DNA from 4 places in the Kitasatospora sp. NPDC050543 genome. Region 1 is predicted to be linked to each of the others. Evidence: riboswitches for the same ligand, from Rfam matches in the RefSeq annotation. Region 1 holds a riboswitch; each other region holds the start of a gene.
The links. Region 1 has a riboswitch for cobalamin ahead of ACIBH3_RS11810 (cobalamin biosynthesis protein). Riboswitches for the same ligand answer to the same signal wherever they lie in the genome.
Positions count from the first base shown of each region.

Region 2: linked by a shared signal. The riboswitch ahead of ACIBH3_RS00705 (ribonucleoside-diphosphate reductase subunit alpha) and the one ahead of ACIBH3_RS11810 (cobalamin biosynthesis protein) in region 1 are both predicted to bind cobalamin.
Region 3: linked by a shared signal. The riboswitch ahead of ACIBH3_RS27050 (hypothetical protein) and the one ahead of ACIBH3_RS11810 (cobalamin biosynthesis protein) in region 1 are both predicted to bind cobalamin.
Region 4: linked by a shared signal. The riboswitch ahead of cobN (cobaltochelatase subunit CobN) and the one ahead of ACIBH3_RS11810 (cobalamin biosynthesis protein) in region 1 are both predicted to bind cobalamin.

Region 1 is NZ_JBITGZ010000007.1:232,164-237,588, forward strand. Features, by position in the region: gene ACIBH3_RS11800 (putative cobaltochelatase) at 1-865, opposite strand, end outside; gene ACIBH3_RS11805 (cobyric acid synthase) at 918-2,417, opposite strand; partial or broken gene ACIBH3_RS11810 (cobalamin biosynthesis protein) at 2,741-3,688, opposite strand; cobalamin riboswitch at 3,874-4,061, opposite strand; gene ACIBH3_RS11815 (helix-turn-helix domain-containing protein) at 4,485-5,174, shown strand; gene ACIBH3_RS11820 (prolyl oligopeptidase family serine peptidase) at 5,380-5,425, shown strand, end outside.
Region 2 is NZ_JBITGZ010000001.1:169,649-175,073, reverse strand. Features, by position in the region: gene ACIBH3_RS00710 (ribonucleotide-diphosphate reductase subunit beta) at 1-960, opposite strand, end outside; gene ACIBH3_RS00705 (ribonucleoside-diphosphate reductase subunit alpha) at 981-3,407, opposite strand; cobalamin riboswitch at 3,576-3,717, opposite strand; gene ACIBH3_RS00700 (hypothetical protein) at 3,875-4,945, shown strand; gene ACIBH3_RS00695 (glycosyltransferase family 2 protein) at 5,289-5,425, shown strand, end outside.
Region 3 is NZ_JBITGZ010000026.1:79,100-84,524, reverse strand. Features, by position in the region: gene ACIBH3_RS27075 (spermidine synthase) at 109-903, opposite strand; gene ACIBH3_RS27070 (alpha/beta hydrolase) at 960-1,925, opposite strand; gene ACIBH3_RS27065 (flagellar hook-length control protein FliK) at 2,134-2,616, opposite strand; gene ACIBH3_RS27060 (hypothetical protein) at 2,728-3,147, opposite strand; partial or broken gene ACIBH3_RS27055 (hypothetical protein) at 3,160-3,267, opposite strand; gene ACIBH3_RS27050 (hypothetical protein) at 3,267-3,788, opposite strand; cobalamin riboswitch at 3,899-4,029, opposite strand; partial or broken gene ACIBH3_RS27045 (ECF transporter S component) at 4,125-4,952, opposite strand; gene ACIBH3_RS27040 (ABC transporter ATP-binding protein) at 4,949-5,425, opposite strand, start outside.
Region 4 is NZ_JBITGZ010000009.1:199,861-205,285, reverse strand. Features, by position in the region: gene ACIBH3_RS14485 (precorrin-2 C(20)-methyltransferase) at 1-162, opposite strand, end outside; gene ACIBH3_RS14480 (precorrin-8X methylmutase) at 159-785, opposite strand; gene cobG (precorrin-3B synthase) at 782-2,158, opposite strand; cobalamin riboswitch at 2,248-2,370, shown strand; gene cobN (cobaltochelatase subunit CobN) at 2,580-5,425, shown strand, end outside.

The DNA of each region.
Region 1 (5,425 bases):
CCAGCGCGACCGCCGTGCGCGCCATCACGATGTCGGCGCGCAGCCCGTCCACCTCGAACGCCGCGCAGACGGCGGTGATCTGACGCAGCGCCGCATCGGTCAGCTCGACCTTCGCCAGCAACTCGCGGGCGCCGGTGATCCGTTCGGCGAGCGCCTGCTCCTCCTCCGCGAACCGCGCGGCGAAGTCCGCCGGGTCCGCGTCGTACCCGAGCCGGCGCCGGACCACCTCGGCGCGCTCCTGCGGATCGCGGGTGGCGGCGATCTCGACGGTCAGGCCGAACCGGTCGAGCAGCTGCGGGCGCAGCTCGCCCTCCTCCGGGTTCATGGTGCCGACCAGCAGGAACCGCGCCGCGTGCCGCACCGAGACGCCCTCGCGTTCCACGTACGAGCGGCCCATCGCGGCGGCGTCCAGCAGCAGGTCGACGACGTGGTCCTGGAGCAGGTTGACCTCGTCGATGTAGAGCACGCCACGGTGGGCCTTTGCCAGCAGCCCGGGCTCGTACGCCTTCACGCCCTCGGCGAGGGCGCGCTCCAGGTCGAGCGAGCCGACGATGCGGTCCTCGGAGACACCGACCGGCAGTTCGACCAGGTGGGCGGCCCTGGCGGCCTCCGGGGCGCCGTCGTGCGGGCCGTCGGGGCACTGCGGGTCGGGCGAGGCCGGGTCGCAGGCGAAGCGGCAGTCCCCGACCGTGGTGATCGAGGGCAGCAGCCCGGCCAGCGCACGCACCATCGTCGACTTGGCGGTGCCCTTCTCGCCGCGCACCAGGACCCCGCCCACGGCGGGGGAGACCGCGTTGAGCAGCAGTCCGAGCCGCAGGTCGGCCATGCCGACGATCGCGGTGAACGGGTATCGGACGTCACTCATCGGGTGTCCCTCTCCTCTGCCAGGCCTTCAACATCCGTACCCATCAGATCCCTCACGGCGCACCCGGCGGCACGAAGGGCAGGCCGTCGGCCGGTACGCCGCCCTCGATCAGCCGCCACAGCGCGTCGGTGTCGGCGTGCTGTTCGATCAGGTCGCCGAGCCGGTCCAGCCGCTTCTCCCGGGCCTGCGCGAACGAGGTGTCGGGCGCGGGCACGAACGAGCGCCCCGCCAGCCGCGCCACGTCCCGGAGCAGTTCGCGGCGGAAGCCGTCGTTCTCCAGCGCGCCGTGCCAGGTCGTGCCCCACACCGAGCCCACCCGGCAGCCGTCCAGGAAGGGCTCCCCGCCCTCGACGGCCACCACCCCGTGGTGGATCTCGTACCCCTCGACCCGCTGCCCGTACGCCTCGCCGACCGGCCGGGCGAGCACCTTCTCGGCGCCGAACCGCACCCGGGTGGGCAGCAGCCCCAGGCCCGCCACGGCCCCGGCCTTCGACTCGACCTCGTCCACGATCTCCCGGGCGAGCATCTGGTAGCCGCCGCACACCCCGAGCACCGGCAGCCCGGCGGCCGCCCGTGCCAGCAGCGCGGACTCCAGGCCGCGCTCGCGCAGCCAGGCCAGGTCGGCGACGGTGGCCCGGGTGCCCGGCAGGATCACCAGGTCCGCGTCCGCCAGCTCCTCTGGCCGGGTCGCCCAGCGCACCAGCACCCCGGGCTCCTGCGCCAGCGCGTCCACGTCGGTGAAGTTGGACAGCCGGGGCAGCCGCACCACGGCGACCCGCAGCACGTCCGCGCCGTACGGGCCTCGGGTGTCCTCGCGGTCCACCACGGTGGAGAGGTCGAGCGAGTCCTCGGCGTCCAGCCAGAGCCCCGCCAGCATCGGCAGGGTGCCGAGGACGGGCCGGCCGGTCAGCCCGTGCAGCATGTCCAGGCCGGGCGCGAGCAGCCGGGCGTCGCCCCGGAACTTGTTGACGAACCAGCCGGCCACATGCCGCTGGTCCTGCGGCGACAGCAGCGCCAGCGTTCCGTACATCGCGGCGAAGACCCCGCCGCGGTCGATGTCGCCGACCACGACCACCGGCAGCCCGGCGGCGACGGCCAGGCCCATGTTGGCGATGTCGCGATCCCGCAGATTGATCTCGGCAGGCGAGCCGGCGCCCTCGCAGACCACCACGTCGTACCGGCCGCGCAGATCGGCCAGGCACTCCAGCGCCCGCTCCAGCAGGACGGGCTTGCGCTCGCGGTAGTCCAGCGCGCCGACCTCGGCGACCGCGCGGCCCAGCAGCACCACCTGGCTCCGGCCGTTCGCCCCCGGCTTGAGCAGGACCGGGTTCATCGCGGCCTCGGGCTCGACCCGGGCGGCCTGTGCCTGCATCGCCTGGGCGCGGCCGATCTCGGCGCCGTCGGCGGTGACGAAGGAGTTGAGCGACATGTTCTGCGCCTTGAACGGCGCGACACTGACACCCTGCCGGGCCAGCCACCGGCAGATCCCGGCGGTCACCACGCTCTTCCCGGCGTCCGAGGTGGTCCCGGCGACCAGCAGCGCCCCGCTCATACGTCTCCCTCATTCGCTGCGGCCCGGGCGGCCCGGGCCAGTACGGCCACGGCCAGGGTGGTCATGGCCAGGGCGGCCACGGCCAGGGGCCTCGTACCCGGGTGTCCGGTCGGTGATACCGCGTTGCCCGCGGCGCGGCCGGCGGTGGCGCGGCGCGGGGCCGGTGCGGCGGTGTGCGCGGTGCCCGCCGAGCCGGCTGATGCGCCCGTGCTCCGGCGGGGCGCGGCGTGCGCGCCCGGCTGAGCGGGTGCTCCGGCCGCTGCTGCCGCTGGTGCCACCGCTGCCGTCGCTTCCCTCGCTCCCGTCGGCGGTACGCCGAGCGTTCGCGCCGAGGCGGCGGCCAGGCGCAGCGTGCCGTGCCCGGCGACGCTGACGGCCAGGGCCAGCAGGCCGACCCGGCGGGAGAGCAGGCAGGCCCGTTCGATGTCGTCCACCGTCACCGGGCGCAGCTCGGCGCCGAGCACGGGCCGGTGCTCGACCCGCTCGCCGTAGCGCAGGGTGCCGCCCAGACGCACGCCCAGCGCGCCGGCGAAGGCCGCCTCGGCCTGGCCCGCGTTGGGGCTGGGGTGGGCGGAGCCGTCGCGGTGCCAGACCCGCCAGGCGGTGCCGGGCTCCGGCGCGGCACACACCGTCAACAGCGCGGTGAGCCGGGCGCCGGGCCAGCCGGCCACGTCGTCCAGCCGCGCGGAGGCCCAGCCGAAGCGCCGGTAGCGCGCCGAGCGGTGCCCGACCATGGCGTCCAGGGTGTTGACGGCCCGGAACGCCAGCAGCCCGGGCGTACCCGCGAACGCGCCCCAGACCAGGGCGTTCACCACCGCGTCGGCGGTGTTCTCGGCCACCGACTCCACCACCGCGCGGGCGATCTGCTGCTCGTCCAGCGCGCTCGGGTCCCGCCCGCACAGGTGCGGCAGCCGCTCGCGGGCCGCGGTGAGGTCACCGGCTGTCAGGGCCCGCCCGATGGTGCGGGCCTCGCGGGTGAGCGAGGTGCCGCCGAGCACCGTCCAGGTCGCGGCGGCGGCGAGTGCGGCCCGGCCGGCGGCGCCGCGTCCGAGCGTCCGCTCGGCGGCCACCGCGCCGGCGGCGACGGCACCGACGCAGACCGCCGTGTACGCCGCCCCGGCCGCGCGTGCGTCACGCCAGAGGAGCTTCTCCAGCCGCCCGGCCGCGTTGCCGAAGGCGGCCACCGGGTGACCGCGCCGGGGGTCGGCGAAGCGGGCGTCGGCGAGGTGGCCGGCGACGACGCCCAGGGCGAAGGCGGCCCCGCGGGTCAGCCGGCGCACGGCGGAACGGGGACGGCTGCGGGAACGGCCGGGGGTACGCAGGCGAGGCCGATGAGGACGGGGACAGCGGGGACAGCGGGGACGGCGGGGCGGCCGGCGTGGGCGTACGGCGGTGGCCGGTGGGCGGCCCGGGCAGCCTGCATGGCGTGCGTGTCCTCACTCAGGGTCCGCGCCCTGGATCGACGTCACGGGGGCTAGAGTCTCCTGGCTTCCGGGTTCTGACGCACTCTCGGGCCTTCCAGCTGTACGCCGTGGCCGTGCTTCGAGCGTGCTCCCCGGTGACAGTGGCGGGACCGCGCCGGATTCGCACCGGCTTCCTCTACATGCCTCCGTATGGCTGAAGGATCCCATCACGCGGTTCGAGGGGGAGTCAACCAAGGTCACGGAGGGGTTGGTCACACGTCACCCGGGCGTGCACCCGGGCTCGCGTGCCCGGGCTCGCGTGCCCGGGCTCGCGTGCCCGGGCACGCGCGCCGGCCGCCGCGGCCGGCCGCGCGTGGCGCGGACCGCAGGCCCGCGGGGTGGGCGGCCGGTGCCGGAATCGGTTGATCATCCAAGCCTGACGGACCGGCAGGTACGCAGGTCGGGCATGAGCTACTCGCGTAGCTTGTGCTCGGCGCCGGAAACCGTCGCTACCTCCGAGTAGAACAACCGTCGCGCCATCGGGATTCATGGGATCGCACAATCGCCCAGTGAGGCCCCCTGCTGCGCTTCGTGCGTTCGGCGCCTGGGGACACGCCTGCCGGGGCCCGTACGGTCGTGTCCCATGCGACGCAGACAGCCTCCCGTGACACCGGTGCCCTTCTCGCCCGCGGCGGCCAGGGCGCACCGCGCCGGGCTGGGCCTGACCCCCCAGCAGGTGGCGGAGGGCATGGCCGCGCACGGGGTCCGACTGCTGCCGTCCCACGTCCTCGGTTGGGAGAGCGGCGAGGTCCGGCCCTCGGAGGAGGAGTTCGTCGCCCTCGCCCGCGCGCTGTGGTGCCCCGCCGTGCAGCTGATGGGCGCCCGGCCCGCCAGCCTGCGCGACTTCCGGGTGGCCCGCGAGCTCAGCCAGGAGCAGGCCGCCCGCCGGATCGGCGTCTCGGACCGCACCTACGAGCAGGCCGAGAGCTCCGGCAGGTGGACCGGCGACGAGGAGCAGACGTACTCCCTCGCCCAGGCCCTGGGGCTGACCCTGCGGGACCTGCTCACGGTGACGGGGCGCCGGGAGGAGCTGGACCAGCGGCTCCGGCAGTGCATCGACGGACGCTGGCAGGCGCAGGCCAGGGCGATAGGACGGATCGTCCCCGTCCCCCGGGAGGCACTGTCGAAGGTGCTGACGGTGATTCAGGGCGAGTACCAGCTCTCCTCCCACTGGGGCGCGGGCAGCTGGGGCTCCTCCTCCCTGGCCCGGGTGGAGCCGGCCCAGCCGACCCAGCCGATCACGGAGCGCTTCTGGGAGCTCCTGGCCCGCGAGGACACCGGCATCCCCGTCTGATCCGCCCGCCTCTCCCTGCCTGCCCCCGAACCCCCGCCGCCTCGGCCCGCTTCCCGCGCCCCCAACCTCCCGTCCCCGCCTCCCGTCCCGCGCCCCCACGTCCGGCGCCGTGCCCCGGACGGCCCCGCACCGGTGGCCCCGCGCCCCGCGGAGAAGTGGACTGGGAAGCACCGGCCAGTCCGCGATCAGCAGAGCGGGGAGCGATATGCGTTGGGGAACCGCAGCCGTCGTGGCGGCTGCCGTCGTCGGCA
Region 2 (5,425 bases), on a different contig from region 1:
CGCGACCTGGTACGCCGAGACCCGGCGCTCGAAGAAGTTGGTCAGCTCCTGCACGTTCTGCAGCTCCATGAACCCGAACGGGTTGCTGGAGCCGTAGCGGATCGGCATCCCGAGCCGGGCCAGGCGCTGGTCGGCGACGGCCTGCAGGTACTCCCGCATCGACTCGGTGTTCATCCCGGGCAGGCCCTCGCCGCACAGGTCACGGGCGAACTGGAGCTCGGCCTCGACGGCCTCCTCCAGCATCGCGGTGACCTGCTTGGCCATCTCGTCGTCGAAGAGGTCGGGCTCCTCCTCGCGGACGGTGTCCACCACGGAGAACGCGAAGTCCATGTGCATCGACTCGTCGCGGAACACCCAGTTGGTGCCGGTGGCCAGGCCGTGCAGCAGACCGCGGGAGCGGAACCAGTACACGTACGCGAAGGCGCCGTAGAAGAACAGGCCCTCGACGCAGGCCGCGAAGCAGATCAGGTTGAGGAGGAACGCGCGGCGGTCCTCCTTGGTCTGCAGCGAGTCCAGGTGGTCGACCGCGTTCATGTACTTGAAGCAGAACTGCGCCTTCTGGTGGATGGAGGGGATGTTCTCCACCGCGTCGAAGGCCGCCGCGCGGTCGTCCGGGTCGGGCAGGTAGGTGTCGAGCAGCGTCAGGTAGAACTGGACGTGCACGGCCTCCTCGAACAGCTGCCGGGACAGGTAGAGCCGGGCCTCGGGGGAGTTGATGTGCTTGTAGAGGCTCAGCACCACGTTGTTGGCGACGATCGAGTCACCGGTGGCGAAGAAGGCGACCAGCCGGCCGATCATGTGCCGCTCGCCCTCGCTGAGCTTGGCGAGGTCGGCGACGTCGGAGTGCAGGTCCACCTCCTCGACGGTCCAGGTGTTCTTGATCGCGTCCCGGTACCGGTCGTAGAACGACGGGTAGCGCATCGGACGCAGCGTCAGCTCGAAGCCGGGGTCGAGCAGCATCTTCTGACGGTCTTCGGAACTCACTGGCAGGCCTCGCAGGACTCGGGGTTCTCCAGGGAGCAGGCGAGCGCGGCTTCCTGCTCCGGGGTGAGGGTCGGGGTGGCCACCGGCACGGGCGCCGGGGCGGCCGTACGGGCGGCACCGGAGGCGGCCTGGGCGATCCGGGTGGCCGGGCGCGAACGCAGGTAGTAGGTGGTCTTCAGGCCGACCTTCCAGGCGTAGGCGTACATCGAGCTGAGCTTGCCGATGGTCGGCGCGGCCATGAAGAGGTTCAGCGACTGGCTCTGGTCGATGTACGGCTGCCGGGCGGCGGCCAGGTCGATCAGGGCACGCTGCGGCAGCTCCCACGCGGTGCGGTAGAGCGAGCGGACCTCGCCGGGCAGCCAGCCCAGCTCCTGGACGGAGCCGTTGGCCTCGCGCAGCGCGTCCCGGGTCTGCTGGTCCCAGACGCCCAGCTCCTTGAGCTCGCGCACCAGGTACGGGTTGACCTGGAGGAACTCGCCGGAGAGGGTCTCGCGCTTGAACAGGTTGGACACCTGCGGCTCGATGCACTCGTACACGCCGGCGATCGAGGCGATGGTCGCGGTCGGGGCGATGGCGAGCAGCAGCGAGTTGCGCAGGCCGGTCTCGGCGATCCGCGCGCGCAGCGCGTCCCAGCGCTCGGTCCACTGCGGGGCCGTCTCGAAGTGGTCGATGTGCAGCTGGCCGCGGGCGGCGCGGGTCTCCTCGTACGCCTCGTGGCGGCCCAGGCGCTCGGCCAGCTCGCTGGAGCGCTCGTAGGCGACCAGCATGATGCGCTCGGCGATCAGCGTGGAGAGCTGCTTGGCCTCGGCGGAGTCGAAGTCGATCCGCAGCTTGAAGAAGACGTCCTGGAGGCCCATCACGCCCAGGCCCACCGGGCGCCAGCGCGAGTTGGAGGCGCCGGCCTCGGGGGTCGGGTAGAAGTTGATGTCCACCACGCGGTCGAGGAAGGTGACGGCGGTGCGCACGGTGGCGTCCAGCCGGTCCCAGTCCATCGCGCCCAGCAGGTCGGCGGGGGTGGCGCCGGGGGCCACGTGGGCGCCCAGGTTCACCGAGCCGAGGTTGCAGACCGCGGTCTCGGAGTCGTCCGTGACCTCCAGGATCTCCGTGCAGAGGTTGGAGGAGTGGACGGTCCGGCCGGGGACGGCGGTCTGGTTGGCGGCGCGGTTGGAGGCGTCCTTGAAGGTCATCCAGCCGTTGCCGGTCTGCGCCAGGGTGCGCATCATCCGGGCGTACAGGGTCTGCGCGGGGATGGTGCGCACGGCCTTGCCCTCGGCCTCGGCCTTCAGGTACGCGGCGTCGAAGTCGGCGCCCCACAGGTCGACCAGCTCGGGCACGTCGGCGGGGGAGAACAGCGACCAGTCGGTGCCCGCGTTGACGCGGCGCATGAACTCGTCCGGGATCCAGTGCGCGAGGTTCAGGTTGTGGGTACGCCGCGCCTCCTCACCGGTGTTGTCGCGCAGCTCCAGGAACTCCTCGACGTCCGCGTGCCAGGTCTCCAGGTAGACGCAGGCCGCGCCCTTGCGCCGGCCGCCCTGGTTGACGGCGGCGACCGAGGAGTCCAGGGTGCGCAGGAACGGCACGATGCCGTTGGACTTGCCGTTGGTGCCGCGGATCAGCGAGCCGCGCGAGCGGATGCGCGAGTAGGACAGGCCGATGCCGCCGGCGTGCTTGGAGAGCCGGGCGATCTGCGCGTAGCGCGAGTAGATCGAGTCCAGGTTGTCCAGCGGGGAGTCCAGCAGGTAGCAGCTGGACATCTGCGGGTGCTTGGTGCCCGAGTTGAAGAGCGTCGGCGAGGACGGCAGGTAGGAGAGCGCGCTCATCAGCGCGTACAGCTCGGCCACCTCGCGCACCGACTGCTCGTTGTCGCCGACCGCCAGGCCGGCTGCGACGCGGAGCAGGAAGTGCTGCGGGGTCTCGATGACCTTGCGGGTGATCGGGTGGCGCAGCAGGTAGCGGGACTGCACGGTGCGCAGGCCGAAGTACTCGAAGCGGTCGTCGCCGCGCTGGTCGATCAGCGCGTCCAGGGCGTCGGCGTGCTTGGCGACGAACGCGGCGGTGGTGTCGCCGATCAGGCCCTCGGCGTGGCCGACCGCGATCGAGGCGGCGAAGGACACCGCGCCCTGGCCGATCGCCTCGTCCGAGATCTCCAGTGCGAGCAGGCGGGCGGCCAGCTTGGAGTACTGCGGGTCCTCGGCGATCATCGAGGCCGCGGCCTCCACGGCGAGTCCGCGCAGCTCGGCGAAGTCGGAGCCGGCGTGCCGGCCGCGCAGTGCGGCGGCGGCGACGTGGCCGGGGTCGACCTCGGGGAGGTCGACGCTGCGGTCGGTGAGCAGCCGGAGGAGCGCCGCACCGGGGTCGGGCCGGTCGGCGGGGGCGGTGCTGGTGCCCTGGTTGGGCAGGGCGACTGAGGCAGCGATGGTCAAGGCGCTCTCTCCTGGCGGCGATCGGGCGGCGGACGACTCAAGATCACCGGACCGGTGCGGGCAGGGGAGCACGGCGCGTACGCCGGGAGGCGTCGCGCAACGGTGTCATCCCCCGGCCCGCCCGCGAGGTCCGGAAGTGTTTCCGTGCTTCAAGGCCTCTGCGGGGAAGCCGTGTGGCACGCCGTCGGCAGGTATTCGGACTCGCGGGGACGGCATCGGCCCCCCGCACACCGCTGCGGGGCAGTCCCGGACTCCCACCGGGTTCCCCTGCGTTCGACAGCAGGAGTGAGCATACATCTAGTGGTGCCACCCCGATGTTGCACCCACATGTTGTGCAGCGTGGCGTGTCGGGGTGATAACCGGCGGTGTGGGGGCGCGGGCCCGGCGGCCCCGGCGGGTCCGGATTTGGGAACGGATTGGTTACCGGTTGGGCCGCTCCCGATGGGCATGCCATACGATCTCGCCTCATGAGCGAGGGAACGGGCGTACCGGCCGAGTGGACGCGTCAGCCCGCACAGCCGGTGCAGGGTCAGCAGCCGGGGGCGGCGGGGCCGCTGCCGCAGGGTCAGCCGCCGCAGGGGCAGCCTCCCGTACCCCAGGCGCCGCAGCCCGCCCCTCCGGTGGCCGGGCAGGGCGGTCAGCAGCCTGCGCCGCCGCCGGTCGGGGGCTTCGGGCCGCCGCCGGTGCCGTACGGGCAGACGGCGCCGGGGCAGCAGGTCCCGCCGCAGCAGCAGATCCCGCCGACGGTGCCGCAGCCCGTCCAGCCGCAGCCGCAGCAGTGGCAGCCGGGCCCGCCCGCGCCGGCGCTGGGCGAGCCGGACTGGGCCGCGCTGGCGGACCGGCACGAGAGCGAGTCCCGTAAGCGCCGCAAGCTCTGGATCGGCGCCACGGCGCTGGCTCTGGTGCTGGTCGGCGGCGGGGTGGCGGCCGGCCTGATGATGACCGACAAGGGCGACAAGGGCGGCGACACCAAGCCGACCACCGCGGCCAGCAGCCCGGGCACGCCGTCCGCCGACCCGGTGACGTTCATCTCGGACGCCGGCACCGACAAGGCGCCGGTCGACCCCGCGGTGCTCTTCGCGGACCAGACCCGCACCATCGACGGGAAGGTCTGGACCCGCAAGGGCACCGGCATCACCACGCCGTGCTCCAAGGCCACCACCGGCGGTCTGGGCAAGGCGATCAGCGACGAGGCCTGCCGCTCACTCGTCCGGGCGACGTACGTCTCGGGCGACAGCGCCGTCACCATCGGGATCGCCGTCTTCGACAACAAGGCGACCGCCGACGTGGCCCTCGCCAAGCACATCGGTGCCATCCAGGGCCTGCCCGGTCAGGGCGTGGGCCCGTTCTGCACCGAGTCCGGCTGTTCGGAGACGCACGGCTACGTCGGGCGGTACGGCTACTTCACGGTGGCCGGCACGCTCAAGCAGGGCGCGGGCCTGGCGGACCCGCTGGCGGCGGCGGCCGCGCCCGCGCTCTCCGACTACGCCAAGGACGCCCTGCTGTCGAGGGCGAAGGGCACCGGCGCCGGACACTGAGCCGGTGTCATCCGGGGTGGGCGGTGGCGGTCCTGCCGGGCCGTCGGCCCGCCCGGCCCCGGGCCTGCCCGGTCCGGCTTCCAGGCGCCTCAGCGCGCAAGTAAGCGTCCGATAAGATGGCCGACCCGGGGGCGGCTCTGGCTTGCCAGTTCACCCCTGAAGGCCGTGAACGACCCCATTCAGGAGGTGCCGCGCCGTGAGCGCTGCCACCAGTGCCACCGGCCGACGGCGCAGGGCGGCGGGGCGGCGGCGCAGCAACCCGGTCGAGGACACCCACACCCTGCTGCTGCCGGCTCCGCCCAACGCCCAGGAGAAGTACAGCTACACGATCCGCCGTCAGTGGATCCTGACCCTCTGCTCGGTCGTCAGCTTCGGATGCCTGGTCGTCAGTCAGATCCAGCTGTACCGCGCGTCCCCCTGGTTCTGGGCCTGCCTGCCGTTCCTGCTCTTCACCGTGATCTACTACCTCGTCTCACTTCG
Region 3 (5,425 bases), on a different contig from region 1:
GCTCGATCGGGGCTGGCCGGACCCGCCGATTCTGGCACCACGGGTACCGGGCTCCCGCACCCGGCACCCCGACGCGCCGACGAACCGTCAGCCGTCAGCCGTCAGCCGTCAGCCGATGCTGAACGCGCCGTCCGGCGGTGGCGGCGACGGCCGGGCCTCGGAGTCCAGGACGGGGGCGGTGCGGCCGACCAGCTCCGCCAGCGCGTGCGCGTCGCACAGCCGGGCCGGGAAGGGATCACCGGCCAGGCTGCGGCTCAGCTCCTCGACGGGCAGCGGCCGGTCCGAGCCGATCAGCAGGATGTTGCCGTAGCGCCGGCCGCGCAGCACCGAGGGCTCGGCCACCAGGCAGGTCTGCGGGAAGACGGCGCGCAGCGTCGCCGCCTGCGCGCGGGCGAAGTCCAGCGGCGGGCCGTCGGCCAGGTTGGCGGCGTAGCAGCCGCCGGGGCGCAGCGCGGCCGCGGCCAGCCGCAGGAACTCCACCGAGGTGAGGTGCGCCGGGGTCCGCGAGCCGTGGAAGACGTCCGCGATCACCAGGTCCGCCGAGCCGGGCGGCGCGGCGGCCAGCGCCTCGCGGGCGTCGCCGGGGGCGGCGGTGATGTCGGCGCCGGGGCCGTGCCACGGCAGCTGCTCCTCGATGAGGGTGAGCAGCGGGCCGTCGATGTCCACCACCTGCTGGCGCGATCCCGGCCGGGTGGCGGCCAGGTAGCGCGGCAGGGTGAGGGCCCCGCCGCCCAGGTGCAGGGCGTCCAGTGGCTCCCCGGCGGGGGCCAGCGTGTCGACCAGATGGCCGAGCCGCCGGACGTACTCGAACTCCAGGTGGGTGGGCTCGGCGAGGTCGACGTAGGACTGCGGGGTGTCGTCCAGGGTGAGCAGCCAGCCGCCCTCGCGGTCGAGGTCGGGCATCAGCTTGGCCGTGCCGAGCGCCACCCGCCGCTGGACGGGCAGCGGATCCGCCGGGCTCACTTCGGCACCGGCAGGTACGCGGTGAGCCAGCGGTCGAGTTCGGTGAAGAGCTGCTCGCGCGCGGATTCTCCGGACAGCACGAGGTCGTGCATGCCGCCCTCGATCCGGACGGTGGTGACGTGGCCGCCCAGCCGGGGGCCGAGCGCGGCGATGTCGTCGGCGCGCAGGACGGCGTCGGCGTGGTGGAGCGCGGCCTGCCACTTGCTGGTCGCGACGGAGGCCGTGGAGGCCATCAGCAGCACCGGGCAGTCGATCGCCAGGCCGCGCCGGACCTGCCGCTGGCCGCGGTCGATGGCGGCGAGCCAGCCGGCGTACAGCGGGAAGCCCTCGGCGGGCTTGAGGGCGAGGTCGAAGTCCCAGGCGCCGCGGTGGTCGCGGTGCAGGCTGTGCACGTAGTGCGGGTTGAGGGTGGAGGGCAGCTTGCGGGTCGCGGACACGCGCGCGAGGGCCTGCACGGCGGGCGCGCTCAGGGCGCGGACGGGGGCGGCGGCCGGCATGGAGAGGAAGGGGCTGTTGAGGAACAGCGCGTCGACCAGGCCGCGCCCGGCGCGGCGGTCGGCCCAGAGCGCGGTGACCAGACCGCCGGTGGAGTGACCGTTGACCAGCAGCTGCTGGTGGCCGTCGACCTCGCGGATGATCCGGACCGCCTCGTCCAGCTCCTCGTCGTACGCGCGGAGGTCGCGGATGAAGTTCGGCGAGTGGTGCGGACGCAGCGAGCGGCCGTACTTGCGCAGGTCGAGCGCGTAGAAGGAGTACCCGAGGCCGACGAAGTGGTCGGCGAGGTGGGTCTGGAAGAAGTAGTCCACGTAGCCGTGCACATAGAGCACGGCGCGCCTGGGCCCACCGGTGTCGGGGGCGAGCCTGCGGACCAGGGTCGCGCTGACGGCGCCCTCCTCGTCGGCGGCGAGCGGCAGTTCGGCGGCCTCGTAGGGGGCGCCCAGGATGTCTGTTCGGAACTCCACGGCCCGACTGTACTGGCTGGTACGCCCCTTCGCCGCCGCACCACGGACGGTGACGATGTGACGTCAGCGATAGTCGCGGCGGGCGGGGCCGTGGGGTGCCCGTCCGGGCCCCGCACGCGCTGCTCGCGTGCGGGGCCCGGACGGACGGCTCGGGTCACCGGGCCGCTCGGGTCGGCGGGCGGCTCGGGTCAGCGGGCGGGCACGCCGGTCAGGGGGCGGTGATGCCCGGCTGGGCGCCCGCGCCGAAGGCCCAGCCCTCGACATCGCCCGGGGCGGGGTCGTGGCTGCCCGCCCCGAAGGTGCTGTAGGACCAGGCGCCACCGTGCGCGGCGTGCCAGTACGACCAGTAGGCGGTGGCCGGGGCGCCGTTGCACGGGTTGGGCAGGGCGTTGATCCGGCACACCATGCCGGGGAAGCGCGGGTGGAAGGCGTAGCCGAAGCCGGCGCCGGTGAGGGCCGCGAGGCCGGTGGCGGGGTCGCCGGGGGCGCAGCCGGTCTGGATGCCACCGCCGAGGGCGGTGAAGTCGACGACGACGGTGACGCCGGAGGTGCCGGTGCAGGCGGCGGCCTGGGCGGCGGGCGCCGTGGTGACGGCGGTGCCGAGCAGACCGGCGGTCAGGGCGGCAGCGGCGGCGGCCGAGCCGAGGGTGCGGCGCAGCGGGCGGCGCGTCGGGGTGCGGGTGTCTCTCACGGGTGGGCCTTTCGGTGAGGTCGCTCGGGCGCGGGGCTGCGCAGGGGTCGGGCAGGCGGCGCGGGTGGTACGGGTAGTACGGGTAGTACGGGTAGTACGGCTGCCGGGTGGTCAGCTGCCGTTGGGGCAGGCGAGGGCCGGGGCGGCGGGGCGGGAACCGTGGGCGGTCAGCTCGGCGAGGCCCGTGCCGGCCAGGCCGAGCACCGCCTGGGTGGTGGCCCGGGGCGCGGTGGCCGCGTTGAAGCCGGTGCCGTCGTACGCGACCGCGCCGCGGTCGGCGGGCGCGGCGGCGCAGCCGAGCTGGAGCTTGGTGAGGTAGCTCCAGGCCTTGAGGCCCGCGCCGAGGCGCCCGGCGGAGAGCAGGGCCTGCGCGGCGAGCCCGGTGCTGTTGGCGTTGGCGGTGGCGGCCCCGGTGGCCGCGAAGCCGCCGTCGGCGCCCTGGTGGGCCGTCAGCCAGCCGAGGCCGGCCTGGGCCTTGGCCTGACGGCCGGTGGCGGCCAGCGCCTGGGCGGCGAGGGCGGTGGCGTCCACGTCGGAGGTGCAGGTCGGCTGGCCGAAGGAGAGCGGGTAGCCGCCGTCGGGGCACTGGCTGGCGGCGAGGAAGTCGGCGGCCTCGGCGGGGGCGCCGCCCGGGGTGCGGTCGAGGGCTATCAGGGCGAGGGACTGGCCGAAGGAGTTGCTGTAGTCGCCCCACTGGGAGCGGTCGGAGAAGCGTCCGCCGGTGCTCTGCAGGGAGCGCAGCCGGGCGGGGAGGTCGACCCCGCCGAAGGTGGTCGGGTCGCTGCCGCGGACCTCGGCGGCGAGCAGGAGCTTGGCCGTGGCGCCGGCGTACGCCTCGGTGGTGCCGTCGCCGAGGTAGCCGGTGAGGACTCCGGCTTGGCGAGCCAGGTGGTGGCCTTGGTGGCGTACTGGTCGCCGGTGCGGGAGGCGGCGAGGGCCAGCACGGCGTCGACGGTGAGGCCCTGGTCGGGGTAGGTCACACCGTTGAAGGTGGCCTCGAAGTGCTCGCCGTCGACGAGCTGGCGGGCGAGCCAGCCGGCGGCCGCGGCGTCGGGGCGGTGGGTGGTGGCGTCGGCGCCTGCGGGCGCGGCCTGCGCGGTGGCGGCGGGCAGCAGCGCGGTCAGGGCCAGGGCGGCGGCGAGCAGGGTGGTGGTCCGGTGACGGACGGGCATGGTGGGCCTCTCCGGGCCCGTGGCACAGCGCGCCCGGGCTGCCCCTGGCGGCCGGCAGCGCCGTGGGGAGATGCCCGGGGGCTCCGACCCGCGGACCGCGACGGGATTGGGGGAACCGCTACTCCGGCGATGGGCATTCGGGCTCGCCGCCGACCTGGGTCGGTGGTCCTACCGTTGCGGGTCAGCGCCGGATTTGGACCGGACTTCCCCCATTGTCGGATTCGTCATCATTTGTGACGCTTCATCATCCCGTTCGACCGGCGGACCGTCAAGTCCCTTGCCGTGGGCGGGAACCGGTACCACCGCGGGCTCGGGGGACGCCGTCCGCAGGATGCGGATCGGCGCTCCGAAGGCGGCCCGGTCCATGGCCCGGCGCAGGGCCTGGAGCAGCCTGGGGCCGGCCAGCAGGACGAGCGAGGCGTTGAGCACACCGCGCGGGAGGTCCCAGCCGAGCGAGGTGGTGGCGTAGAAGGCCGCGTACCGGTGCAGGTTGCCGAGCGGCCCGGCCTGCGGGTCGTAGGCGACCGCCGAGGCCGGGTCGATGCTGAGCGGCCAGAACCACAGGTTCATCACGATCCCGTAGCCGAAGCCCGCCACGACCGCGTAGCCGGCGAGCATCGCGACCTCCCGGCGCCCGCTCACCCGCCGGGGCAGCAGGCCCGCGCCCAGGCCCACCCAGGAGGCGGTGAGCATCTGGAACGGCAGCCAGGGGCCGATGCCGGAGGTGAGCAGCGCGGAGGCGAACATGGCGGTGCTGCCGAGCGCGAAGCCGAACGCCGGGCCCATCACCCGCCCGCCCAGGATGAAGATGACGAACATCGGCTCCAGCCCGGCGGTGCCCGCGCCCAGCGGGCGCAGCGCCGCGCCCACGGCGGCCAGTACGCCGAGCAGGGCGACGGCCTTGGCGTCGGCGGCGCCGTCCAGCAGTGCGGTGAGGACCACCGCGAGGACCAGCACGGTGAGGGCGGCGAACAGCCAGGGCGCGTCGCCCTCGTGTGCCACCTTGGAGTCACGGTCGGCCAGGAAGGGCCAGCCGAAGCCCGCGATGCCGACCAGGGTGGCGAGCAGCAGCGCGAGGACCGAGCGCGGGCCGAGCCGGGGAAGGTCCGGGGTACTGGCCGCCAGGTGCAGCCGGTGCGCGGGGTGGTCGGTCGGGGCGCTCATGTGCGCTCTCCCTCCAGGCCGGGCAGTACGGCGCGGACCTCGTCGACGGTGAGCAGCTCCGCGGGGGCCAGGATCTTGGCGGTCTGCGGTGCGAAGGCGGGTGAGGCGGCCAGCGCCGGGGCGGTGTCCTCATCGGTGACCAGCTCGCCGTCGGCGAGCACGGCCACCCGGTCGGCGGCCGCGGCGGCGAGTTCCACGTCGTGGGTGACGAGCAGCACGGCGTGGCCCTGCGCCGCGAGGTCGCGCAGCAGCCGGGTCGTCCGGCGCTTGGCCGGGTAGTCCAGCCCCCGGGTCGGCTCGTCGAGCAGCAGCAGACCGGGGCGACGGGCCAGCAGCACGGCCAGCGCCAGGGCGAGGCGCTGCCCGCTGGACAGGGCCCGGGGGTGGGCCGCCGGGTCGATGCCCGGTACGAGGCGCTCCAGCAGGGCCGCGGTGGTGCCCCGGGTGGCGCCGGCCTCGCGGTCGGCGGCGGA
Region 4 (5,425 bases), on a different contig from region 1:
GATGGAGCGGGCGATCGAGCGGCCGTGCCGGGCGCTGTGGTACGCCACCACGTCGGCCTTGCCGATGAGTTCGGCGGCGCGGACGGTCACCAGCGAGGGGTCGCCGGGGCCGAGGCCCACGCCGTAGAGCCGGCCGGTGGCCGATGGCTGAAGATCCGTCACTCTACTTCGCTCGCAATCGCGTTGATCGCCGCCGCCGCCATGGCGCTGCCACCGCGCCGACCCCGCACCACCAGGTGCTCCAGGCCGGACGGGTGCTCGGCGAGGGCCTGCTTGGACTCGGCGGCCCCGATGAAGCCGACCGGTACACCGATCACCGCCGCCGGGCGCGGCGCGCCCGCCTCGATCATCTCCAGCAGCCGGAACAGCGAGGTGGGCGCGTTGCCCACGGCGACCACCGCGCCCTCCAGCCTGGGCAGCCACAGCTCCATGGCCGCGGCGCTGCGGGTGTTGCCCATCCGCTCGGCGAGCCCGGGCACCGACGGGTCGGAGAGGGTGCAGATCACCTCGTTGTCGGCCGGCAGCCGCTTGCGGGTCACACCGCTGGCGACCATCGACACATCGCAGAGGATCGGCGCACCGTCGCGCAGCGCCCTGCGGGCGGAGGCCACCACGCCGGGCGACCAGAGCAGGTCCTCGACCAGGTCGACCATGCCGCAGGCGTGGATCATGCGGACGGCGACCTGCGAGACGTCGGCGGGCAGCCCCACGAGGTCGGCCTCGGCCCGGATGGTGGCAAAGGACTCGCGGTAGATGGCCGCGCCGTCCTTCTCGTACTCGATCACGTGGTCCTCCGGGCCTCGGCCACTGCCTCGGCCATCTGTTGCGTTGTCACTCGTTGCGGGGAATCTGGGGAGCCGGTGGTGGACGGGGGACGCCTGACGGAGACCTCGTACCCGTCCCCGGTGGCAAGTACGTCCACCCACTCGCCGAGGGGGTGGCCGCAGCGCCGTTCGCAGCCGGACCAGTGCACGGGGAGCAGGCGGGCGGCGGACGGCCCGCCCGCCGCCGCCGCTTCGAGGGCCCGGGCGGCCTCGCCCCGGACGTCGGCCAGCGACTTGGCGCAGCCGGGGGTTCCGGTGCAGGCCATCGCCAGCGTCCAGGGGGAGCCGGGATCCAGGCCGAGGCCGGCCGCCGACAGCCGGGCGGCCCGGTCGCGGGCGGCGCCGGCGGTCAGGGCGGGGATCACCACACCACGCCACGGCGTCACCCGGAGCTCACCCTCACCGTCGCCCGCGGCCGTCCCGGCCGCGCGGCCCGCCTCGGCCAGCAGTCGCCACTGCGCGGCGGAGACCCGGCCGAAGCGCAGGCCTACCGAGAGCCCGTAGCGGCCGTCCGGCCCCTCGATCACGCCGAGCCGGGGCAGCGCACCCGCACCGGACCGCGAACCGCGCGGCCCCGCGGGCAGCGGCCCAGCGGCCGTCGGCTCAGCGGGCAGCGGCTGAGCCGCCAGGCCGAGCCGCGCGCCCAGCAGCGCGCCGTCCGGGTCGGCCTCCCGGATCCGCCAGGCCCGCACGCCGCTCGCCCGCAGCAGTTCGAGGAACGCCTCGGCCGCCCGCAGCGCGTACTCCACCTCCCGGCCGGCCGGCACCCGCAGCGCGGTGGCGGACCGTCCGAGCCGCAGCAGGGCGCCGCCGCCGGCCGTTGCGATCAACGTCACATCGGCGTCGAGGCCGGCCACGTCGCCGCGTCCGTCGTCGAGCGCGAACAGGAAGCGGCCCGACAGTCCGGGCGACCAGTCGGCCGCACAGAGCGCCGTGTCCAGCTCGCGGGTCCAAGTACGGGTGTCCGCACGGCCGTTGCCGTCCACGCCGGACAGCGGGGAGGCGACGATGTTGCGCACCCGCTCGTGACGGTCGGAGGGCAGCAGCCCGGCGGCCCGCAGCCGGGTGCCGAGTTCGAGGCCGCAGTCCTCGGGCAGGCCGCGCAGCTGGACGTTGCCGCGCGAGGTGGTCTCCAGGTGCCCGTCGCCGAGCAGCTCGGCGGCCTCGGCCAGCGTGACCACCTGATCGAGCGTCAGCAGACCACCCGGCAGCCGGACTCGGGCGAGCGCACCGTCATCGGCGGTATGTAGACGAAGGGCCCCCGGGCAGGCGTCCTCGCGCGCCCGGTCGGGCACGACGGGCCCGGGAGCTGCGGGGTCGGAGGTCGGTGACATGGCGGCGAGCATACCGATGATCCGACCGGACGCTCTGTCCCGTAGATCACCCTCAGCACCTACTATGCTCCCGGGCGAGCCCTCGCGGGCCCGCTCACGCCAGAGACGGCGCAAAGGGGAGGAAACCGGTGCAAACCCGGTGCGGTCCCGCCACTGTGACCACGGTTCGCCCGTGGGAGCCAGGAACTCCTGCCGTCCTCCACCCTCCCCCGGTCTCCGGCCGGGGGGACCCCCACGGGGCGCGGACCCCGAGGAAGGCTCGACCTATGCGCTCCCGCATGCCCGTGCCCCCGCCCGGCGCTGCCCGCCCGCTCTTCCCCCCTGCCCGCGACCACTCCGCGGCCACCGCCCGGACGAGCGAGGCCCACACCCCGGCAGGCCCTTCGGCCCGGGGCACCCACCAGGCCTGGAGGGCCGCCGCATGATCCTGCTCCTGTCGACCTCCGACACCGACCTGCTCAGCGCCCGCGCCAGCGAGGGCCCGGTGCGCTACCGCCTGGGCAACCCCGCCCGACTCACCGCCGACGACCTGCCCGCCCTCACCGAGGGCACCGACCTCGTGGTGGTCCGCCTGCTCGGCGGCCGCCGGGCCTGGCAGGAGGGCCTGGACGCGCTGCTGGCCGGCCCCCGCCCGGTCATCGTGCTCACCGGCGAACAGGCCCCCGACGCCCAGCTGATGGAGCTCTCCACCGTCCCGGCCGGCATCGCCGCCGAGGCGCACGCCTACCTCGCGCACGGCGGCCCGGCCAACCTGGCCGAGCTCGGCGCCTTCCTCTCGGACACCGTGCTGCTCACCGGCCACGGGTTCGCCGCCCCCGCCTCCGCCCCCGAGTGGGGCCCGCTGGAGCGCACCGCGCCCGCCGAGAACGCCGACGGCCCGGTCATCGCGGTGCTGTACTACCGCGCCCACCACATGAGCGGCAACACCGCCTTCGTCGAGACGCTCTGCCGGGCCATCGAGGACAAGGGCGCCCGCGCCCGCCCGCTGTACTGCTCCTCGCTGCGCGGCGCCGAGCCCGAGCTGCTCGCCGAGCTGGGCAAGGCCGACGCGATCATCACCACGGTGCTCGCCGCCGGCGGCACCCGCCCGGCCGACGCCTCGGCCGGCGGCGACGAGGAGGCCTGGGACGCGGGCGCGCTCGCCGCCCTGGACCGCCCGATCCTCCAGGCACTCTGCCTCACCTGGTCGCGCGCCGCCTGGGAGGCCAGCGACGACGGCCTCTCCCCGCTGGACACCGCCACCCAGGTCGCCGTGCCCGAGTTCGACGGCCGCCTGATCACCGTCCCGTTCTCCTTCAAGGAGCTGGACGAGGACGGCCTCACCGTCTACGCCGCCGACCCCGAGCGCGCCGCCCGGGTCGCCGGCATCGCCGTCCGGCACGCCCGGCTGCGGCACATCCCGCCGGCCGAGCGCCGGCTCGCGCTGGTGCTGTCCGCCTACCCGACCAAGCACGCCCGGGTCGGCAACGCGGTCGGCCTGGACACCCCCGCCAGCGCCGTGCGGCTGCTCACCCGGCTGCGCGCCGAGGGCTGGGACATCGGGCCCGTGGACGGCCCGGCCGCGCTGCCCGGCCTGACCCCGGCCGAGGGCGACGACAGCCACGAGGGCGACGCGCTGATCCACGCCCTGATCGCGGCCGGGGGCTACGACCAGGACTGGCTGACGGAGGACCAGCTCGCCCGTAACCCCGTCCGGATCCCCGCCGCCGACTACCGCCGCTGGTACGCCACCCTCCCCGAGGGCCTGCGCGGCGAGGTCGAACAGCACTGGGGCCCGCCGCCCGGCGAGCTGTACGTCGACCGCAGCCGGAACCCGGACGGCGACATCGTGCTGGCCGCCCTGCGGGCCGGCAACCTGCTGGTGCTGATCCAGCCCCCGCGCGGCTTCGGCGAGAACCCGGTGGCGATCTACCACGACCCCGACCTGCCGCCCTCGCACCACTACCTGGCCGCCTACCGCTGGATCGCGGCCGACCAGGAGGACGGCGGCTTCGGCGCCGACGCGGTCGTCCACCTCGGCAAGCACGGCAACCTGGAGTGGCTGCCCGGCAAGACCGCCGCGCTGTCCGCCGACTGCGGCCCGGACGCCGCCCTCGGCGACCTCCCGCTGATCTACCCGTTCCTGGTCAACGACCCCGGCGAGGGCACCCAGGCCAAGCGCCGCGCCCACGCCACCCTGGTCGACCACCTCGTCCCGCCGATGGCGCGCGCCGACTCCTACGGCGACATCGCACGCCTGGAGCAGCTGCTGGACGAGCACTCCAACATCGCCGCGATGGACCCGGCCAAGCTGCCCGCGATCCGGGCCCAGATCTGGACGCTGATCCAGGCCGCCCGCCTGGACCACGACCTCGGCCTGGACGAGCGCCCCGAGGACGACGGCTTCGACGACTTCCTGCTGCACGTCGACGGCTGGCTCTGCGAGGTGAAGGACGCCCAGATCCGCGACGGTCTGCACGTCCTGGGCCAGGCCCCCGCCGGGGTGGACCGGGTCAACATCGTGCTGGCCATCCTGCGCGCCCGCCAGATCTGGGGCGGCGTCGCCGCGCTGCCCGGCCTGCGTGAGGCACTCGGCCTGGACGAGTCCGCCCCGACGCTGGCCGCCACCGACACGGCCGAGGCCAAGGCGCGCGAGCTGGTCGAGGCGATGGAGGCCGAGGACTGGGCACCGGAGGCGGTGGAGAAGGTCGCCGCCGGGCTGCCGCAGGCCGTCGGCGAGGTGCTGGACTTCGCGGCCCACCAGGTCGTGCCGCGCCTCGCCGCCACCACCGACGAACTGGACGCGGTGCTGCACGCACTCGGCGGCGGCTTCGTCAAGGCCGGCCCGTCCGGCTCCCCGCTGCGCGGGCTGGTCAACGTGCTGCCGACCGGCCGCAACTTCTACTCCGTCGACCCCAAGGCGGTGCCCAGCCGGCTCGCCTGGGAGACCGGCCAGGCGCTGGCCGCCTCCCTCGTCGAGCGCTACCGGGCGGACAACGACGGCGCGTACCCGCCGTCGGTCGGCCTCTCGCTCTGGGGCACCAGCGCGATGCGCACCGCCGGCGACGACATCGCCGAGGCCTTCGCCCTGCTGGGCGTGCGCCCCGTCTGGGACGACGCCTCGCGCCGGGTCACCGGCCTGGAGCCGATCCCGCTCGCCGAACTCGGGCGCCCGCGCATCGACGTGACGCTGCGGATCTCCGGCTTCTTCCGCGATGCCTTCCCGCACGTGGTCAACCTGCTGGACGACGCGGTGCGCCTGGCCGCCCGCCAGGAGGAGGCGGCGGA